Regions from separate parts of the uncultured Planococcus sp. genome, predicted to be linked through region 1. Evidence: riboswitches for the same ligand, from Rfam matches in the RefSeq annotation. Region 1 holds a riboswitch; each other region holds the start of a gene.
What was found. A riboswitch is a leader RNA that binds a small molecule or an ion and turns the genes downstream of it on or off. The one in region 1 is predicted to bind cobalamin.

Region 1 (7,233 bases):
ACGTTTGGAAGATGAGGCCATCGCTTTTGCGGCAAGACGGGACACCGGCTCTCTCATCGGCAATGGACTGATTCCGGGGGCCGGGGCTTTGCTGCTTGCACTTGCCGCCTGGGGGTGGAACCGTGCGCGCAGAACCAAACAGCAAGCAAAACCAAGTACAAGCGCCTTCTTCGTGCCCAAACAGAAAATGAGTATTCCGGCGACCTTGTATTTCACCAAATCCTCCATCTTGACGCCTGCCGTAACAGCAGCCGCCTTAATGGAACTGGTGCGCAAAAAGAATGTAGAGCAATTGTCGGAAGAACACTTCCGGCTGATCGATCGCCATGCGGAACATGCGCATGAGGCGACATTGATCGACTTATTATTCGATAAAGTCGGGGATGGCGAAACTTTTGCAACCAAGGATCTTGAAACCTATACCAATAACGAACTGAACCACTCTTCCTATAACGAATCGATCACGGCCTGGCAGCAGGGCGTCGTCGAAGAAGTGAAGCAACATGACCTATACGGCAAGCACCCGTTGCTGCGCTGGACCGTGGGACTGATCGGGCTTGCCTTATTTGCAGCAAGCATCTTTTTCGGGGTAATGGATCTATTGCCGTTGATGTTCTTTTCTCTCTTCATTGGAATCGGTTTTGTCGCTTTTTGCTTCTACTCCCCGATTACCCGTGATGGCCACGAGATACGGGAAGAATGGAAACAACTGCGTACTGCCATGGAAAATCTGGATGCTTCAGACTGGGAAAACTTGACGCAGGATGAAAAAATGCGTGCCTATGCCTACGTTTTGGGAGCGGACGAAAAATCGGCCAATCCGAAAACGCAGAGCTTCACCAATGCCTACAGTGAATCTGCTTTTGCAGAGTTTGGCGTGTTCTACAATCCAGTCCTCTTGACGGGTATTTTCATCGCTGCGAATTCCAGCACCAGTGCTTCAGCCAGCGGGACAGGCTCTATGCCTGCAGGCGGTGGAGTCGGAGGCGGCGGTGGCGGTTCCGGAGCTTTTTAATTCAATTGATGAAACGGCTGTGATTTTTCTCAGCCGTTTTTGTTTTGTCCTGTGTTTCTTAGGGAAGTAGAAGGAAGACGCTATTTTATGCATATGGAGGAATATTTGATGATTACAACCCACTCAGCTTTATTGACGAAAGAAGATTTTTCAGTACGGACAGACTTGCCTGAATGGTTGCTGGCCGAATACAAAACCTTTCACGAAACCGTAACGGATAAGACTTTTCCATGTTATTTCGGGATGAGCGGCGAACTGAAGGGAGAATTGCGCTACGCTTATATCACCCAAGACGACTGGAGCAACTTGCCTGCCGCCGTTGAATCATTTTTGACGCTATTCAATGATCCGAAACACAAGCGGCATGGATTGTTTGTTTTTGTTGAACCATTCAAGGAAGAAGGTTCACTGGAAACCTACCGCCAGCAATTCTGGGACATTCTCCAATACCTGCATGATGAAGATGAAATGGAATGGCCGGAAGAAGCACCACGCGACCCGGACCATTATCTATGGGATTTCACTTTCCAGGGAGAGCCGATCTTCATCTTCGGCAATACACCGGCTTATAAACAACGGAAAACCCGGGACCTCGGCAACGCAATGGTTTTAGGATTCCAGCCCCGCCGCATCTTTGAAGGATTAAAAGGAACCGAAAAAGGCGGCGTCATGTCACGCGATAAAGTGCGGCAGCGTGTAGAGGCATGGGATCATTTGCCGACACACCCGGATATCAGCCATTTCGGAGACCCTGAACATAACGAATGGAAGCAATTTTTCATCGGCGACGACAGTGAACCGATACAGGGGAAGTGTCCCTTTACGCATAAAGAAATGAAATAATAAGCAACTCCATCCATTTATGCAGAACAGAATGAAAGAAATGAACCCGTATCTCGGACTTTGCCGTGGGTTTTTACTCACTGAAAAAAGCTGTACCGGCATCTTTGCCAGTACAGCTTTTTAATTATGGGTTAATCTCCGTTCCTTTCAGGGTAAGACTATAATGGATGCAGAAAATGAATCCTGCATTCCGTACAGTTTCATCACCTATCCGTGAACAGTAGTCTTGCGCTCATAAAGAAGAACTTCCCGGTTTACATGAAAGGCTTCATCTTGATCGAGCGTCAAGATATCAAAAAGTCTTTTCACGGCTTCCTGACCGAGATTAGCCAGGCTATCGGCTGAACCGACAGAAGTCAGTCCGAATGCTGAATGCTGACCGATTTCTGAATTTCCGATACCGATGATGCTGATGTCTTCCGGAATCCGATATCCGTCTTCCTGATAGAAATCCAACAGCTGGATGGCAATTTCATCGGTAGCCGCCACAATAGCCGTCGGTTTTTTCTTCAAACTCTGCAGATCCTGATAAACTGCATAGAGAGAAGATTTATCGGTATCGGTAATCACCAATCGTTTTTTGCGTATTTTGCTTTTCGCTTCCTGAAGCGCATGAATGAAGCCTAAAAACCGGTCTTTATAGGTGGAGCTATTTAAAGGTCCCCCCACCCAAGCCACTTCCTGATGATCAGCGGTAAGCAGGTGGCTGGCCGCAAGATATCCGGCTTCGATATTGTCCAGGCCAATTGAGTGTTGGCTACCAGGATGGTTCGAATTCAACAGGATGAATGGGATATTTGATTCAACCAGTCTCTTATGGCTTACATCATCAAGGAGTACGGAAGCCAAAATAATGCCACCGGTTTTGCTGGACAAAACGGCGTCATAAGTCTCCAACTCATTCTCTTTTGTAACAAAATGAACGTTTACTTGATAGCCCCGTTCTTTTGCATAGTTGATAATAGCTGGAGCAGCACCGATGAAAATCGGGTCATCCAATGGTCCGGCAATCAGGCTGATTGATTTGGTTTTTTCGATGATTGGAACTGCCTCTTCATTCCCATCCAGCGAATAATTCAAGTCAGTTACAGCAGCCATCACTTTATCATAAGTTTCCTTTTTCACTTGATCGGGTTTATTCAACACACGTGAAACCGTGGTCTGCGAAACACCTGCATGCTTAGCAACATCCGTAGTGGATACCAAATCCATCACCCTGCTTCCTATTTTTTTGAACAGCATTCATACAGTCATTCAGTTTGTGATATTCATTTTAAATTCACATACTTATTCACTATACCACGCAGGAGCAAACTCTACACTCTTTTATTATAATGAATGAATGTTTATTTCACAGAATAAAATATATACCCATTCGACTAGCCGAAAGGAATGAATAATAAATATGAATACCACCGACTACCTTAAGCGATTCAAAGCTTCACCCGTACAGGAGCATTACCTGCAGAACTTGGCTGAGCTGCAGTCTTTGCATATGCAGAATATCCCTTTTGAAAATTTGGATGTTATCCGCCGGACGCCGATCTATTTAAATATCAATAGCATTTACGACAAAATCGTCAATCAACACCGCGGCGGCTATTGCTACGAAATAAATGGTTTGTTCCATTGGCTGCTGAATGAATTGGGATTTGATGCAAAACTGATTTCCGCTACTGTACAAAAACCCGACGGTACATGGTCGAAAGCCGATACCCATGCAGCGATTCTCGTTGAGCTCGATACCCTCTATCTGGTCGATGCTGGATTCGGGGATTCCACCATCAGCCCAATTCCGCTCGGCGGTGAACGGCATACAGACCATAGCGGCACTTACCGTGTTGAACACGTTGATGAAGTCTACTACGACTTGATTCGTGAAACCGAAGATACGGAGAAAACACTATACCGATTTTCCATAGAAGCAAAACAGCTGGCTGATTTTCACGAAGGCTGTGTCTTCAACCAGGTTTCACAGGAGTCTCCTTTTACCCATGATGACCTAGTTACACGGGCTACTGAAAATGGCCGGGTGACGTTATCAGGCAGTCAGCTGACGCGTTCTGAAAATGGGAAAAAGGAAAAGACAGAATTGTCGGCTGCAGAAAAACAAAGTGTATTGAAGGAAGAATTCGGCATTGATTTGGATGTGCTTGAAAAACAGCACCAATAACAGCCTCTACTATGAATGGATCAGAAAACCCCGCTCATATTTGAGCGGGGTTTTCACTATTATTCGAAAGCTTCGGGATATACTGTTTTCGCTACCAGCTCGACAGCATCTCCGATTCTTGGTCCCGGACGGGAAGTGATATCGGAGTCCAGGAAAAACACCTGATCGTTTTGGATTGCTTCGATATCTTTCCAACCTTCGCGGCTTTTAATTTCGCCGATTGGGTCATCAATATAAGAGACTGTGGTCGCAATGATTTTCGGATTTCGTTTGATGACTTCTTCTTCAGAAATCTGCGGCCATCCTTCCAAATCGCCAAACAGGTTGTCGACATTGGCGTGATTCAATATTTCCTGCTGAAAAGTCTTCTGGCCTGTTGTATAGATTTCCGGTGAAGGGCTGATTTCGAAATACAGCTGTTTTTTCTCTTCCACGCTTGCTACTTTTCCCTGTACGCCTTCAATTTGCTGCTGAATGGCCCCGATCACTTCTTCGCCTTTGTCTTCCAAGCCCATTACAGTTGAAATTTGCTCGATGTCTCCGTAAACGTCGTCGAAGGATTCCGCTGATTCGATGACAAATACCTGTATGCCGGCTGCTTCCAATTCGTCGTAGCCGGTCGGTCCACCTGTCGAATAACCGATGACCACATCCGGTTCCAGTTCAATGATGCGTTCGGCATTGAAAGCCACCGAATCGGAAACACGCTCCACTTCGGCTGCCTCAGCCGGGTAGTTGTCGTAATCTGTCGCACCGACCACTTTGTCTCCAGCTCCGATTTCATAGAGGATTTCAGTATTGCTGGGAATCAATGACACGACAGTAGCAGGAACTTCTTCAAAAGTCAGCTCCTTGTCCAGGTCATCCGTCACGGTATAACTTGCCTGTTCTTCAACTTCAGCTGCTGCATCCGAATCAGCTGTTTGGGATGTGTCTGACTGGCAGGCGCCGAGCGTTAATGCCACTGCTCCGATGGATAGGTACTTGAATAGGGAAATTTTCATTGTTAGTTGGCCACTTCTTTCTTTTTGGTTTTTTTGGTTGGATAGGACTTGCTGACAAACGGAATTTCTTCCACGCCGTGGTGTTGATTGACATAAACAGCCATGGTAAAGAATACATTCGCCAAAAGATTGGCGTAATTGAAAAGGATTTCCGGAACTTCACGTTCCAAGCTTACTTTATGCAAGGCGCGGACAGATTTTTTCGCCTCACTACGGCATCCATGCAGGACACAAGCACCTATAGTCCCTTGAGGCAAAACGAAGTGGTCGATTTTGTCCCTTGTACAGTTGACATAATAATCATACATGTTACTTAACTCGATCAAATCTTCATCCCGGATAGCCAGTTTCCCTCGGACTGAGCCATTCAAATGATAGGCCATCGGCTGGAGAATCTGCAGGTCGCGCTGAACTGCAGCTACATCTTCTGTCAGCGCCAGGGCTTCCCCGATGTGTGTGGTCAATGAATCTGTTCTGATTTCAAAGTCCACTGTAGAGGCGGATTCCCGCATGAATGGATAACATAGGTAACGCATGTCTTTCTTCATCATTTCACCTCACTTTTGTCTGGTGAAAATCACTGCATTGAACGCTCTCATTAAACACCAAAAAGCCGCCCTCAAAAAAAGGGCGGCGCCATAGCTATTCAGAGACATACTCCAGCAGTCAAAAATAGAAACGTTGCCGTATGATTCCCTTATCTTCCGAAGAGTAAAAATACGTTCAAAAAAAGGTAGGTCTCCTGGCTTGTGCATCGATTTACTCTAAGAACCTTCCCGTCCCGATGACTAGTCATCGGAACAGTGGCATTTTCTTATTTCATACGCACTTACAGTTGCGGAAACAGCCCCGGAATCTAACCGGGTTCCCTGTTATGCTGACGAATCAGCACCTTTTTTCTGCATGATTATTCACTTGTTTTCAGTGTAGCATATTCCATTCGCCTATAGACAGCTAAAAAAATCTATTGTTCCTGGTTTGTCAGCAATTTCACTTTTCTCGGTTCTGCAAAAACAATCCGTTTATGCCACCTTAAATAAGGCGCATGCTCCGGGGAGACCGGAACTTTCATGCTCTTACGCAATCTATATACCGGATAGTCTTCTTCGGGAATCCGGCTCGAAATATGGAGCCTTCCCCCACCGGTGAAGGCAATATAACCTGCTGAGTACAAGGCGGCGTGATTAGCGCAAAGCAGAATGCCATTGAACGGATCCAATCGCTCTGAATCCGAACTGTCCTTCCACGGCTTCGCATGGGTCGCTTTTAAAACCTCTTCGACCCCGATGCCGCAAAGCGGACATTCGCCGTTCCATTGCGGCAGCAAACTTTCCCGAAATTGTTCTTTGCCTCTGCGCATTTTAGTTTTGATTTCAAGTTCCGCTTCGGCAATCAGCCCCAGCAATGGATTGTGCTCCGTTTTTTTGATCACTTCCATCGATAATTCCAACTGTTCCACTTCAATTGTAAAAATGTTCAACGAGCTGATCAGCTCCAGAAACTTCATCGCCAGTTCTTCATTGCAGGGATACAGATAGCCTGAATTGCCGCTGGCATCTTCCTGGAACGCGGAATACTTCACCGGCAATAAAGGCTCGATTTCCGCAAAGAATTCCTTCACTGACAAGGGCTTATCCAGTTCGCGATAGACAGTGTGTGCCACGAACGCGTCTTCATGTCCATTCTGCTGCTCATCCGGATTTTTCGGCTTCGTGCCTTTATGGCAATCTTCCCGTACTCGGCTGATGGCCATAAAGGAGCCTTTTACATAATGAAACACAATATCGCCTTTCTTCAATTCCTGCATCCGGTTCCACGAATGCGGCACCATGCCGGATTTGTCGATCTGCGGCGTCCAAAGAACCCCCGCATTGCGTTCTGCCTGATAAGTCTCTCCTTGCATAACAATAAAACTATTCATGAATTGCCTCCTAATGATGGTGATGCTTAAATTCATTCGTTCTTATGTAGTAGAGCAGATTATTCGAATCCAAACGCTTATCTCTAGTTTAACCCAAAACAAGAGACTTTGCCTGAGAAAAAGAAAAGCGGAAACGGCCGTTCAGCTCCGAAAGGCATAAGACGCGCTGACGAAGCGGCGTTTTTTGCCGCATAGTCAGTGTGGCTTATGACCCGAGGAGTTGGCCGTTGGAGCTGGACAAAAAGAAAAGCGGAAACGGCCGTTCAGCCCCGAAAGA
Region 2 (7,233 bases), on a different contig from region 1:
CAGTTGTTCAAATAGATGCCATCCAATGAATCATCGACGGTATCGATAAAGCACGAAGACAATTGGCCGAAGCTCTTTCCGGCATTCGATAAAGTCGGGGTCGCTACTGTCATATACAGATGGCTCATTGCCCAGTAGGCTTCTTTGACCAGTTCCAACCGTTGGTCTTTCGATTCGTTTTGCATCAAGGTCATCGCAATGACCAAAAAACGTTCCTGTGGAAGTTCGAACAAGCGTCCTTCATAATCTTTCGCCAAATAGCGGTCAGCCAGCAGAAACAAGCCGATGTAGTTGAACAGCAAATCCCGCTCCGGTGCAATTTCCTGTCCCAATTCAGTGATTTCTTCTTTCGAATACGCCGCAAGGAGCTCTTCGGAATAAATACCGATCTGTGTAAGCTCGTCAATCAGCCCATAGAAATCGCCGTATTTCTTTGAAGCGGAAAATCTGCGGCTGTCTGCAGCTTTTCCGTACAAGTCGACTGCATACAATTCTGCCGCCACGTATGTCCAATCCGGTTCATCCATGGTGATGCGGTTCAAAGCATAAAGCAACGACTGTTCTCCTTTTGCCTGTCCAGCCAACTTTGCTGCCCGTTCCAGCAGTTCACGCGTATCCAGTCCATATACATCCGTTGCCCGTTGAAGGGCTCTTTCCACTGCATTCATTTCTGTTGCTTCGATTTTCGTATTCATATCAGCACAACTCCTTTGCGTATTCGTTCACTTTCATGCGCCGCTGCTTGCGTTCCTGGGCGCTTTTGAATAGCTTTTCTTCGGCAGCCGTTTCCGGAATCACACCAGTTACAGGTGTCGGTTTGCCTTCGCTGTCGACTGCCACCATCGTCAGGATTGCCGTAGTCGTTAAACTTTTTTCACTGGTTTCAATATGCTGGCATTCGGCTTTGACGTATACTTCCATCGATGTTCTGCCTGTTGAAATGACCACACCTTCCAAAATGAGGATATCTCCCACTTTCGCAGAAGACAGGAAATTTACGGTGTCAATCGACGCTGTCACAACTGCTTTGCCACTGTGTCTCATCGCTGTGATAGCGGCAATCTCATCAATATAAGCCAATACCGTGCCTCCGAAAATGGTGCCCATATGGTTGGTGTCCGGGGGCAGCACCAGCCTTGTTTGAATGGTTCTTGCTACGCCTGCTGCTAACGGTTCCGTCATCTGCATTCAATCCTCCATCTCTGAGTAAAAAGAAAAAACCCCATCCTCTCAGGGAGGATGGGGTTGAAAACGCAGAATATCAGATGAAAACAGCAGAAAAGGGCTGTTCCACACATAAATACCTTTGTTATCCCTCTCAGCTCCCGGAGAAGATCATAAACGATAACGAAGGCAGGTCTCCTGGCTTGTGCGTCATCCTCTGCTATCTCCTTCCCGCCCATTGGACAGTGGATTGCGATAGCTCGTCAGCACTTACAGTTGCGGGAACAGCTCCGGAATTTAACCGGCTTCCCTATTAAGCCTTTTCAGGCACCTTCGTTATTGGTTCTACTATATATAGTTTTTATTTTCATCAAATCACTAAATATTGTATTTCTAAACTATAAATCACTTTCATTGCTTTGACAAGAAATTTTTCAACCTTCTGGTTGGGTGAAGGTTTTATTTGATCGTCAAATGCCGCTTCAACGCCTGCTTAACTGTACCCATAGTTGTCAATTGGCTGAAATCTACACGTGCTTCAATCGCTTTCAAAGCCAATTCTGGCCGAATTCCGGTGAAAATCAGTTGAATGCCGAGCAAGCGCATGATGTGATCGACCTTGTAGAGAAACTCCGCTACGACATTATCGATATTGTAGATGCCGGATACATCGATGATGAGGCATTGCAGGTTCTCCCCTTGAATTTTTTGCGGGATGATATCAAGCAGCCGATTGCTTCGGTCACCATCGACAGAACCCACAAGCGGCAACACGGCCAGGCCATCAATGATCGGAACGATGGGGGTCGATATTTCGTTTTTCAATTGCAATAAGTCCCGCTCCGTTTGTTTTTGCGCGCTGATGTCATGGATGATCGATTGAATGGCAACCGTTTCTCCATACTGAACGGGATAACAATACAACTCTACATCTGCTAGGGTCCCATCAAAACGTCTAACGGTGGTCTCCATCAATTCTCCGATCGCGCGGTCTTCCATGCCCGTGCGGATGCGTTCAGTGATGAGCTCTTTATAGTCTTCAGTAAAAACATCCACCACATTCGCACCGATGAGCGTCTCTTTGCTGGCTTTGAAAAAATCCGATCCCGGCTGATTTATATATAGGACTTTCTGATTTGAATGGATGATGGTCGTTTCGTTCGAATACTCCGCTATTTGCTGATAGATTTCTTCTTTTTCAGTAATGCTCAGTTGTGGTACTGGCGATAAACTTGGCATTTTTTCTCACTCCTTCTGGCTAAGAAACTGCCTTATCCTCTATTTTACACTTTTTCAGAAAAACTTTCAGGGTCTGCAGATGTTTCAAATATCTGAATCATTCCTTTATTTACACTTCTATTTCAAAACTTGTAAAACAGAAAAATTATGCTATGATAAGAAATTGTGATTTCGGAATATCTTTTTGACACCGTTTTTGGAAATACAGTAACGTAAAGTTATGGCAAATGGAGATACACCATGAAACAATTAACAGGAAATGCTTTTCATTACGGCTGGGTCATTATCGCGATTGCAGCCTTGTCCCAATTTTTCTCTGGCCCCGGACAAACTTATTCCAACTCGATTTTCATCGATTATTATATAGAAGACTTCGGCTGGAGCCGCTCGACGGTTTCCGGCATCTACTCAGCTGCCACCTTAACCGCTGGCTTCCTGCTGTTTTTTGTCGGTCGGCTGATTGACCGCAACGGTTCACGAAAAATGGCGGTTGCTGTTTCCATCGCCCTTGCGGTGGCCTGCTTCTTCAACAGTTTCGTAACAAGTCTCGTCATGCTGTTCATCGGCTTCTTTTTTATCCGGCTGCTTGGACAAGGTTCCATGGCGCTCATCTCAAGCTCACTCATCCCCCAGTGGTTTGTCAAAAAGAGAGGGCGCGCCATCAGCATTGCCGCAATCGGCGGATTGGTCAGTTCCGCTGCTTTCCCCCTGCTGAATGTTTGGCTGATCGAGTCATTCGGCTGGCGCAGTTCGTGGCTTATTTTAGGGGTCATCATCATTGTTTGCTTTACACCGCTTGCTCTTTTCCTCATTCAAAATTCTCCTGAAGAAATGGGTTTATTGCCGGACAACGGCGATAAACTAAGGAAAGAACCTGAAAAAATGGCCATTGAAGAAGTCAGCTGGTCGGTGAAGGAAGCTTCAAAAACCCGAGCATTCTGGTTATTGCTGCTATGCGCCGCCATTCCCGGAATCGTCAATACCGGCTTGACCTTCCACCTGGTTTCCATCTTCGCTGAAAAATCCCTATCCCTTGAAACCGCCGCAGGCATTTTGAGCTTAACGGCATTGATCGGTTTGCCGGTCACATTCATCACTGGCATCCTATTGGAAAAAGTAAAAGTTCAATACATGTTGACGATCGTTTTTGCAGGGGAGCTCCTATCGTTGTTTCTCCTGCAGAAAGCTGACTTTTTGGCAGCCGCCGTCATTTTCGGCCTGGTCTGGGGCGTCAGCATGGGAATCGAGCGGATCGTCATGGCTGTCGTCTGGCCCAATTACTTTGGCCGGAAACACATTGGCAGCATCAGCGGCATCTCGATGGCGATGGTCGTCACGGGATCTGCACTTGGCCCGTTGCCGCTCGGCATCGCCTTCGATCTGTTCGGCGGCTACATTGAAATCCTCTGGACGCTGATGATTTTTCCGGTTTTCGGCATCATTTCGGCTTTGCTGGCGAATCCACCGATGAAGGAAGTGCCTGCAAAAGAACCCGTTATTGAAGAGATTTATGGACCTCCAGAAAACCCCTTACTCGCGGAGTAAAGGGTTTTTTTGATGCAACTGGACTACTGGGCAAATAAAAAAAGTTGCCCAATTTGGACAACCCATTACTTCTCTATCTATGCATCGACCCATTCAGCTTCAGAGGCTCGTTCCTTATCTGTTTTAGGTTCGTCGGCTTTTTTATTGGTCTTACTGGTGTACGGCTTAAAACTCTTGGCCTTGTTGGCGCCGGCTTTCCAGCGGGTCCAGCCTTTTTTGCCAGTTCCCTGGCCCGTACCGCTTTTCGTTTTTGCTTTTGCTTTGCTCATTTTAATCACTCCATTACTTACGATGATGTACAGCTTATCACATCAGGGCTCAGAGTGGAATAGAAAGGTTTTGCTATTACTGGCCAAGCACTTTTTGAATATCTTTTTCAAAGGATTCGGGTTTGTCTTTTGGCGAGAAACGCGAAACGATGTTGCCGTTTTGGTCGATCAGGAATTTCGTGAAGTTCCATTTGATCCCACTCGACAGAAACCCTTTTGTGTTATCAGTCAGGTAGTTGAAAAGCGGATGCGCATCCTTGCCATTGACCTTCACGAGGTCGTGCATCGGGAAAGTGACCCCATAAGTCATGCGGCACGCTTCCTGCGCTTCTTCTCCGCTGTCTTTTTCCTGTCCGAATTGATTTGACGGAAAACCTAACACTACCAGTCCCTGGTCTTTATATTCTTCATACATTTTTTCCAGGCTGTCGAACTGATCTCTCAGCCCGCATTTGGTCGCCGTGTTGACAATCAACATGGCTTTGCCTTTGTATTCGCTTAATTGGTATTCTTCACCGTTCGGCTTTGGTACGGCAATATCGTAAATATTCATCCGGCATCACTCCTTTTGTGGTGATTCAAAGCATAGTTTACAGATCCATGGTTTTAAAAGTCGCATTCAGCTCTTTCAGGTTTTTCATCAAGGTGATGGCGTTGACGCCCATGAAGTTGCAGCTCGTAAGCTTATCGAAGACGGCCTGTTCAACCGCCGTTTGTTCGCTTCGGGCTTTTTCCGTCAAGGAAATCGTAAACGCTCGTTTGTCGGTTTCGGATTGCTGCTTGATCAGCCTCCCCTGTTCGATCATGCGATTGATGATGGGATTCAAGGTTCCCGTGCCAAGGCCGAGCCGTTCACCGATGTTTTTCGTCAGCAGTCCATCTTCTTCCCATAGGACAAGAAGCACCAAATACTGCGGAAACGTCAGCCCGAACGGCTCCAGCGCTTTCGCATACATTTTTGAAAAATTACTGGAAGCTTTATAGACTTCAAAACATAATTGCTGTTCAAGTTTCGTCGGTTTTTCCATTTACATCTCACCTATACTCGTTATTATAGAACGCTGATTTCCACATCCACGGATCCTTTGATCGCTTTTGAATACGGGCAATACTGATGCGCTTTTTCTACGTATTCGTGTTTCTTCTCTTCATCGATGCCTGTGATATCGACTACCAGTTTCACTGACAGCTTAACGCCGCCATTGTCTTTGTCTCCGATCAATGCAACAGTCGCTGTCACTTCGCTCTTTTCTATTTCCACTTTACCAGCTTCCAGCACCAATTCCAATGCGCTGTTGAAGCATGCGCTGTAACCTGCTGCAAAAAGCTGTTCCGGGTTCGTTGCTGTTGTTGCTGAACCTCCAAGGGCCTGTGGTTTTGCAACGTCCAAATAGAAAATATTGTCCGGTGAATAAACCGCTCCGTCTCTTCCGCCTGTATTGATCATTGTCGTTTCAAATAGTGTTTTCATGTATGTTTTCCTCCATCCGATTATATCTTGCACGATCTACATTATATTATATCGTGTACGATGTAAATAAAGATGCTCATATCTAAAAAAGACTTTATTCACCGTCCTGGCGAATAAAGTCTTTTTGTAAAGATCGATTAAGTTCCTTCTATACTAATAAATGAATGGAATCAAGCGCGCACGCTTTTTCATCCATTGCTCGTAATCCGGTCCGAACTTTTCAACCAGCAACTGCTCCTCATAATCGATCCGCTGAAGCAGGGCCCAGACCATGGCCACTCCTCCAATAATTGCAGCAACCAGGCTGCTGAAAAACAGCGCCATGCCAAGTGTAATCAGCAGAAGTCCGGTATAAAGCGGATGCCGCAGCTTCCGGTACGGGCCAGTGCTGACGATTTCATCCCCTTCGCGAACTGTGACGTAACGTGTGAATTGCGACTTCAAGTGTATAATTCCCCAGAAGCGCAGAAACACTCCTGATGCCAGCAAAATGATCCCCACCAGCTGGCCGCCCAACGCCAAGGCTGTGAATGGCTGCAACTCCTGCAGCATCATCGCCACAATGATTGTGGCAATCAAGACCGTGAAAATAGTGAAAAAAGTCCGTTTTTCCAAAGAATCGCCCTGGCCGACGCCGCGATTGCGGAAAATCACGAATTCGCCGATCCACAATAAGCTTATTGCCGTAAAAATCCATTCCATAATCGTCATAAAAGAGGCCTCAACTTCCTGTCCATTTCCTTCCAATATATAGAACATTCCGAAACAATACAATTGCTATCCCTTGCCAAACAAGCTCATCCAAACATCGGCAGCCGGAAATGCATCCTGCTGCTCTGACTTCCGTCCAAGCTCATGGGAGTTTTTGCGGGGATTTCGGCTGAACGATTGTAAATTTGATTGAACGGCTGTAAATCCTGCTGAACGATTGCAAATCGGCCTGAGCGCCCATAAATCCGCACGAACGACCATAAACACACCACACACCTGCCAGAATCCGAAAAAAAAGCCCATTGCCGACCCGGCAATGGACTCTTTTCTATGATTTTATCTACGTTTCCTTGAAAACTGGTGCTGCTGCTTCCCAATTACTCTTCTGTAGAAGAGATTTCAACCAGCATTGCCGTGAATGCGATAAAAACAACCATTAATGAAAGTACCATCGTGAACATTGTTCCTCAACTCCTACCAAGTTTTGAATCCTTCTGAGCCTGGCGGTGCATGTTGAATCATATGGCTTAACGGAATTGCATAAGCGATGACAATGAGTGCAACAGCGAGACCAATCCAAATCCACCAATTTTCAAGCCATTTCGGCGTACGGGTCATGTCACTTTCCGCCATCGGGAAGTCAACCACATCCTTCGGCTCGACCGCTTTAGGCGACAGGAACATCGTCATAATAACGATATAGATAAGGATCATCGCCGATACGAATAATATACTTCCGCCGATGGCCATCGTGACGTGATTCGTCAAGATGCCATCAAACCATTCCATGGCAGCTGGGTGATCGTTATAACCGGAATACGCAGTTCTTCTCGG
Region 3 (7,233 bases), on a different contig from region 1:
CTCGTCGCAAGCAGAGCCGTCGGGCGCCGCTGCAGACGCGAAAACCGGTCTAATATGCGCTCCCCATCTTCCAGGTAAAGGCAATCCTTAACCATGTACTCTTCATGATAAGGCAGCCTTTTCAACTCCAGAAAATCCCGGTAAGCCTGTTCCCTTTGTCTGCTGTTTGTTCCGTCGGATCGATTGATGGAGAATCCGATCTCCCGGTGCCCCTTCTCATACAAATAAGTTAACGCATCCATAAAACATGCGTAATGATCGACATAGGTGTAACTCAACGGTGTATTCCCGCCGTTTTCGAATAATACGATCATTCCGTATTGGCGATAGCGCTCTATCGTATCCAGTGAAACTTTTCTCGAACAAATGATGAGACTGTCGATTTGCTTGAGCTTCAACATCTCTAATGCTTCCATTTCCTGACCTTCATGATAACCGGTCTGATAAAGGACCAGTTTATAGTGATGACTTGCAGCCGCCAGTGAGATGCCTTGGATCAATTGCGAAAAATACGGATGATCCACTATCGGCAAAACGATGCCCACCAGGTTGGTTTTGCCTTTTTTCAAATTGATGGCATTGATATTTTGGATATATCCAGTTTCTTCGATGGCTCTTTTGACAGCCTCCACTTTTTCCTTCTTCACATATGGATGGTTATTCAACACACGTGAAACAGTGGCGACAGATACGCCCGCTATTCTGGCAACGTCTCGGATACTTGCCACTCCATCGCCTCCTTATTTCCGGTTCCCTTATATATTAAAATGAATGCCATGCTCGATATAAGGGACAGCTGCTTTAATGTATTCCTCCGGAGAGACTTGGCTATTTCTAGTCCATTCCACTGACGCTCCGTAGATTCCCCAGCTCAGCATAACTGCCACTGTTTTAAGGGCTCTCTCTTCCTTATCCTCATTTTTTCGCACCAACATTTTATAGAACAGGACTTCAAGCTGTTCCCGTATGATCCGCGCGATGGTATCTTCGTATCCTCTGTGGCACCGGTTGGACAGGGACTTCTGGAAATTGGTGACCGCTTCGAAGATTTTGGCGAATGTTTCTTCCGTGAGTTCGTCGTTCCGGTAATTTTCCACATCCAAATTAATCAATAAAACTTCCGATAAGGCCTTCTCCAACAGATCGTAGATATCTTCGAAATGATAATAGAACGTCGCCCGATTAATCATGGCTTCAGCCGTTATGTCTTTTACCGTAATGTCCTTGAATTCTTTTCCTTCCGAAAGTGCGATGAAGGAATCCATGATCAATTTGCGGGTCCGGATCACACGGGGATCCGTCTTGATTTCTGCCATTTCGCTGCCACTCCTTTTCCGACAATTTCCTGAATGTGTTGCATAAGCGACACATCCCCGGAACTATTGGTGTTGATTGTTTTCATTATGGCTTAAGATCGAATTGTAAAGCAAATAAGCTACCCAAAAACGCTCAGTTAGAGCCAGTTTAACAAGAGGAGGAACTAGAATGAAAAACAATATGATGTGTGATATCGAAACAGGCATCTGCGGAGTTGCGGAAGAAGAGGAAACAGGGCTGATCGATTTCAATAAACCTAAGAAATCGGTTACGCTTTACTACGTAACAGACCCGATCTGCTCCCATTGCTGGGCTATTGAACCAGTGCTTCGCCGTTTCACAGAGCAATATGGTGAGCATTTCAACTTCCAGACCGTAATGGGCGGGTTGCTGGAAAAATGGCATGATGGACCGATCGATCCGGCAAACGGCATCTACAAGCCAGCCGATGTCGCAGGCCATTGGAGAGAAGTCGGTGATCATTCAAGGATGCCGATCGACGGCACATTGATGATCGACAATCCCGTACAGTCGTCTTATCCCCCTTCACGAGTCTTTAAAGTGATTCAGGAAAACCACAACGACACCAGAGCCAATGAATACCTGCGCCGTGCAAGAGAAGCGCTCTTCGCATTCAACCAAAACATTTCAGAACCGTCTGTTATGATCGAGATCGTCAACAACATGGGACTCGACGGTGAAGCCATCGTCAAACAAGCCGAACTGCCAGCCGGACAACAAGCGTTAAACGAGGACTTCGCTCTCGCCAGAAGTCTGGGTGCCAGAGGCTTTCCATCCATCATTATGGTCAATGAAGAAAACAAAGGCATAAAACTTGTCGGCGGCCGCCCATTCGAATCCTATGTGGATGGCTTGAAGCAAGTGCTGAATCAGGACGAACTGCAAGCAAAGCCTCAACCCGCGCTTTCGCAGTTGTTGGAAAAAGAACAATTGCTTTTTTCCAAGGAAATCGAAGTCATGTACGATGTGGAGCTGACAGAAGTGAACTCGTTTATTGAAAAGGAACTTTCACCAGGTTATTATCAAGCAAATGAAATTTTAGGCGAAGCCTATTTCACATTGATTAAAAAATGAGGAGGAAACAAGATGGCGTATATCCTACAAGTGGATTTTGAGATGAATGGCCCTTTCGGAGACGAGATGGCTAAGGCATTTTCCGAACTGGCAACAAGCATCAACAATGAAAAGGGCTTTATCTGGAAAATCTGGACCGAAAGCCCGGAAACCAAAGAAGCCGGCGGAATTTACCTTTTCGAGACAAAAGGCGCGGCGGAAAAATATGTGAAGATGCACACTGAACGGTTAGCGGGCTTTGGCATATCACCGGTACATGCAAAGATTTTCGAAGTCAATTCTGCATTGACGGAAATCAATAAAGGTCCGGTCAAGCAGTAAAAGAACCACACCAAATGAAAAAGGGCAGGAGACGCTGATGAACCCATCGCGTCTCCTGCCCTTTTCATTTAGAAACTCTATTTTCCATTCCATTTATCTTCGAAAACCAGGTTTTCCAACGAACGCCTTTTTTCCCATCCCGCTGTTTCCAGAATTGGCTCGTCGGGATAATCTTCGGTATAGCCAAGCGAAAGTAAGGCGATCGGGTCGATATGCGGCGGGATGTCCAGAATATCCCGGACATCATTTTTCTTGTAGAAGCTTACCCATCCCATCGCCAATCCTTCTGCACAGGCAACCAACCACATATTTTGAATGGCGCAGGCAGTTGATAACGCATCTGTTTCGGGGATGGAATTGCGTCCCAGGACATGTGAGCCGCCGCGTGTAGGATCACATGTCACACAAATCGTCACCGGCGCTTGTTTCAACCCTTCAACTTTCAGATCAAGGAATTTGTTTTCCTTCTCCCCTTCATAATGGATGGCCAGTGCCCGCCGCTCCTTGTCTGCGGCCCAAGCCAATTTTTCTTTTGTTTCGGGCGAAGACACTAAGATGAAGTTCCATGGCTGCATAAACCCTACAGACGGCGCATGGTGAGCCGCATCCAGGATATTGGCGATCAGCTCCTCCGGAATGGCTGTCGGCAAAAAGGTTCGAATATCTCTTCTATTGTAAATCGCTTTATATACGCCTTCTTTTTCTTCTCTCGTAAACATCGATTCATCCTTTCAGCATCTCGTCATCACTTGTTGTCACTGGAATGAATATCCTATGGTTCCGTTACATCAAATTTCAAGGCCCACTTCAGAAAAGGTGGCCATCTCTCTCATCATGTTACAGGCTGCTTCTACGAGCGGGAATGCTAAAGCGGCGCCCGATCCTTCACCCAAACACATATCCATGTGCAGCAGCGGTCTGATGCCCAGCAGTTCACTGGCTCTTTTGCCGCCCGGTTCGGCACTTGCATGTGAAGGGATCAAGTAATCTTTCACTTTCGGCTCAATCGCAACAGCGAGCAGCGCCGCAATCGTGGAAATATAGCCGTCCAGCACAACCGGCACACGGTTGGCTGCCGCACCGATCATGACACCTGCCATTCCTCCGATTTCCAGGCCGCCGACTTTAGCAAGGACATCAATCGCATCGCGCTTATCCGGATTGTTGACCTCAATCGCCGTCTTGATGACCCTCACTTTATGTGAAATTCCGCCATTGCCGACCCCTGCCCCGTTGCCGGTAATCTCCTCAGGTGGAATGTCCCCCAGAACAGACAGAATCGCCGTGCTCGGTGTCGTATTGCCGATGCCCATTTCGCCGGTTCCCAGGATGCGGGCGCCGTTTCTAATTTCGGCTTCAGCAATTTCTATTCCCACTTCGAGCGACCCGATTGCTTCTTCTATGGTCATTGCAGGCCCTGTCGCGATATTGCCTGCGCCTTGCTTAATCTTCCGGTCAATCACTCCGGCATCACTTGGAAAGTCCCCTTTTACCCCGATATCCACGGTGACGATTTTCGCACCGGCCGGCTTCGCTAATACACCGACTCCGGTTATGCCTTTTGCGATGAACATCGTCTGTGCAAACGTCACCTCTTGTGGATTGGAAGAAACCCCTTCCTCATACACGCCATGATCAGCAGCCATCACCACAATCGCCTTTTGATCCACCACAGGATACAGTTCTCCATATATTCCCGCCAGCTGTACAGCCAGGTCTTCCAGTCTTCCCAGACTATGCGGCGGCTTGATGAGACTGTCCACCCGACTCTGTGCCATGTCCATCATTTCCAGATCCAAGCCCTCAATACGTCCAATCGTTTGCTTCAATAAATCCATCTTTTTCTTCTCCCTTCTATACTAAAAAGAAAAAGCCTTCAGTTTATTTGCGCGAACAAATAAACTAAAGACTTTTCCATGGTCTATAAGCAGAAAGTAAGCAGGCAGGTCTCCTGGCTCCGGATCGTCATTTCACAGGCCTTCCCAGACAAAAGTCCAGTGGCTATTTCCATAAAACTCCCCGTTACAGTGGCGGGACCGCTGAAGATTTCCACTTCATTCCCTATTCTCCCCGAAGGGCACCTCTTACTGATATTATATTTATGTTTCATCAAGCTTACACTGGATAATCTTGGGCAGTCAAGCTCGATTTGAGAGTTGATCAACTGCGCTAAACTATTCACGCCTGCACTTCAATTCCCACGCCATGATCACGTACTTCCTTCTCTACAGAACGCTTGCATTCCCTCTGAGCGCCAGCCTTCTCAACTAGTAGACAAGGAAAATCCCCTTTTATATATATCCGAAATTTTCTGCTGTCGTTATACCGGAAGACATGAAACCAATTCTCCATATACGGTGTCCTTTTATACATAAGGCTGCCCTCCACAGATATAGTCATAGGGGTTGTATTATATAAAAAGAATGTTGCGGAAGAGGTGAAAAAAATTGAAAAGAAAGATGAGTTTGTTTCTAATTGCCTTACTGCTCTTTGCAGGGGGAACCTTCTATTACAACACGTTTTTTTCTTATGAGACCTCTGAAGATTATGCTGATTTTCCAATCCCTAAAAAAGCAGCATTAATTGAAAAAAATCAGGATTCCAGGAGTTATACTTGGAAAAAAGCCTCTGAAGAAAATGGCATTCCACTTAGTTATGAAATCGTTTTGAAACTGAGTGGTTGGGAAAAGCAAGAACGGGAAGGTGCATCAGTCTCCTATAGGAAAGGAGACAAACACATCGACGTGATTTCTCAAGCACAGCTGTTGACCCTCCGTAATATGGAATGATTTTAACCACTAGATAACAGCGAAAGACAGCCTGAAATAAATGAAACCCCGAATGGCGACACTTATTAAGTGCCTGCCATTCGGGGTTCAGTCTCTGCTATAAGAATTACTTATTCAGCTGGTGTTAAATCTTCGATTGAATCGATGTCCATATAAGCTGGAACGACAAATCCGATTTTAGCGCCTTCAAGGTTAACTCCAAGATCGACTACACTGTCGCCATAAGTTTCAAGCTGAGTGGCGTGGGTTCCCGGCAACCATGCCGCTACCATTCCGTCTGCTTGTCCTTCAGAAACAGCCTGCCACATAACTGCATTGTCAAGCGGCGTCAATGTTACTTCAAAGCCTTGGTCTTCCAAAACTTTTCCGACAACATTCGTTGAAACGACTTCTGTATCCCATTCCACGTAAGCCAACTCAATTTCTGTGCCGTCTACTGCTTCTGTACCGGCTGTCCATTCAGCAACTTTATCACTGTTTTCTTCTACCCATGCAGTTGTAACTTCTTTAACATCTGCGCCATTTGAAACTTCCAGCATGATGCTTTCGATATCAGCAGACTCCCATTGGAATTGATCAAGAATTGTGTAGGCTTCAGGTTTTTCTTCTTCTAAACCTTCACGTACCATTGTGTTGATCGTTTCAGCATCGCCGAATACGCCATTAGGATCTTCAAGGTATTTCAAATCATACTTCTGGAACTTCCAGTGCGGGCTCCAGCCCGTGACGATGATCGGTTCTTCGTTGTCGATCGCTTCGCCTAAAGCTGTAGCCATCGCGCCGCTTGAAGAAGTGACAACTTCCCAGCCTTCAAGACTTTCATACTCTTCTGTTGCTGCTTCAGATGCAGCAACTACGCCTGCGCCTGCTTCAATGCCTGTGATTTTATAACCTAACTCTTCACCGTAGTTCACGCCTTCAGAATCGGAACCTTCAGCAGTTCCTGTGTCTGAACTTTCTTCGTCATTTCCGCACGCTGCTACAACAAGTGTCAGCATAAGTACGAACATAAGCCCTAAATGTTTCCATTGTAATTTGAACATAAAATAATCATTCTCCTTTTTCTTTAGAGTTTATTGGTACTTTTCTTTCAGGAATCCCAAACTTAGGTTTTCACTCTTTTTTGTCCGGTGAAACTTTGCGTAAACCGGTCGATGATGATTGCCAAAATAACAATCCCCAAACCGGCTACAAATCCGGTTCCTACATCAGCACGCTGCAAGGAAGAAAGGACTTCCCTGCCGAGACCCGGTGCACCGATCATCGATGCGATAACGACCATCGACAGCGACAGCATAACCGTTTGGTTGATGCCGGCCATGATCGTTGGTTTAGCCATCGGCAATTCCACTTTAAAGAGCTTTTGTGAACCGGTGCTGCCGAAAGCTTCAGAAGCTTCCACCAATTCTTTTGAGACTTGCCGTATTCCGAGGTTCGTAAAACGAACAGTCGGAGGAGTGGCGAAAATCAGTGAGGCGAAAATGCCGGGAACCATTCCGATGCTGAAAAATGCCACAGCCGGTATTAAGTAAACGAACGCCGGCATGGTCTGCATAAAGTCCAGAACAGGGGTAATGATGTTTTCTGCTGTTTTGCTTTTCGACATCAGGATGCCGATCGGAACTCCCAGAATGATCGACAAGAGACTTGCGACAAGAACCAATGTAAACGACAGCATCAATTCTTCCCACAGCCCTTGATTCCAGACCAG

Region 2: it holds a riboswitch for cobalamin, as region 1 does, so the genes downstream of both, Q0785_RS14595 (acyl-CoA thioesterase) here and Q0785_RS08795 (hypothetical protein) in region 1, are expected to answer to the same signal.
Region 3: it holds a riboswitch for cobalamin, as region 1 does, so the genes downstream of both, cobT (nicotinate-nucleotide--dimethylbenzimidazole phosphoribosyltransferase) here and Q0785_RS08795 (hypothetical protein) in region 1, are expected to answer to the same signal.

Annotation. Positions count from the first base shown of each region.
Region 1 covers NZ_CANMXD010000005.1:46,358-53,590, reverse strand. Annotated here, with positions in the region: gene Q0785_RS08820 (DUF2207 domain-containing protein) at 1-1,015, shown strand, start outside; gene Q0785_RS08815 (YqcI/YcgG family protein) at 1,124-1,858, shown strand; gene Q0785_RS08810 (LacI family DNA-binding transcriptional regulator) at 2,066-3,070, opposite strand; gene Q0785_RS08805 (arylamine N-acetyltransferase) at 3,264-4,031, shown strand; gene Q0785_RS08800 (ABC transporter substrate-binding protein) at 4,091-5,035, opposite strand; gene Q0785_RS08795 (hypothetical protein) at 5,038-5,583, opposite strand; cobalamin riboswitch at 5,750-5,946, opposite strand; gene Q0785_RS08790 (HNH endonuclease signature motif containing protein) at 6,000-6,956, opposite strand.
Region 2 covers NZ_CANMXD010000010.1:23,428-30,660, forward strand. Annotated here, with positions in the region: partial or broken gene Q0785_RS14590 (ribonucleotide reductase N-terminal alpha domain-containing protein) at 1-695, opposite strand, end outside; gene Q0785_RS14595 (acyl-CoA thioesterase) at 697-1,182, opposite strand; cobalamin riboswitch at 1,335-1,514, opposite strand; gene Q0785_RS14600 (PAS domain S-box protein) at 1,624-2,403, opposite strand; gene Q0785_RS14605 (MFS transporter) at 2,644-3,948, shown strand; gene Q0785_RS14610 (DUF3934 family protein) at 4,026-4,217, opposite strand; gene Q0785_RS14615 (glutathione peroxidase) at 4,294-4,770, opposite strand; gene Q0785_RS14620 (MarR family transcriptional regulator) at 4,808-5,245, opposite strand; gene Q0785_RS14625 (organic hydroperoxide resistance protein) at 5,269-5,688, opposite strand; gene Q0785_RS14630 (isoprenylcysteine carboxylmethyltransferase family protein) at 5,842-6,399, opposite strand; gene Q0785_RS14635 (b(o/a)3-type cytochrome-c oxidase subunit 1) at 6,874-7,233, opposite strand, start outside.
Region 3 covers NZ_CANMXD010000009.1:163,780-171,012, forward strand. Annotated here, with positions in the region: gene Q0785_RS14235 (LacI family DNA-binding transcriptional regulator) at 1-728, opposite strand, end outside; gene Q0785_RS14240 (TetR/AcrR family transcriptional regulator) at 756-1,316, opposite strand; gene Q0785_RS14245 (DsbA family protein) at 1,486-2,412, shown strand; gene Q0785_RS14250 (monooxygenase) at 2,425-2,733, shown strand; gene bluB (5,6-dimethylbenzimidazole synthase) at 2,811-3,452, opposite strand; gene cobT (nicotinate-nucleotide--dimethylbenzimidazole phosphoribosyltransferase) at 3,522-4,571, opposite strand; cobalamin riboswitch at 4,657-4,833, opposite strand; gene Q0785_RS14265 (hypothetical protein) at 5,181-5,522, shown strand; gene Q0785_RS14270 (glycine betaine ABC transporter substrate-binding protein) at 5,633-6,565, opposite strand; gene Q0785_RS14275 (proline/glycine betaine ABC transporter permease) at 6,628-7,233, opposite strand, start outside.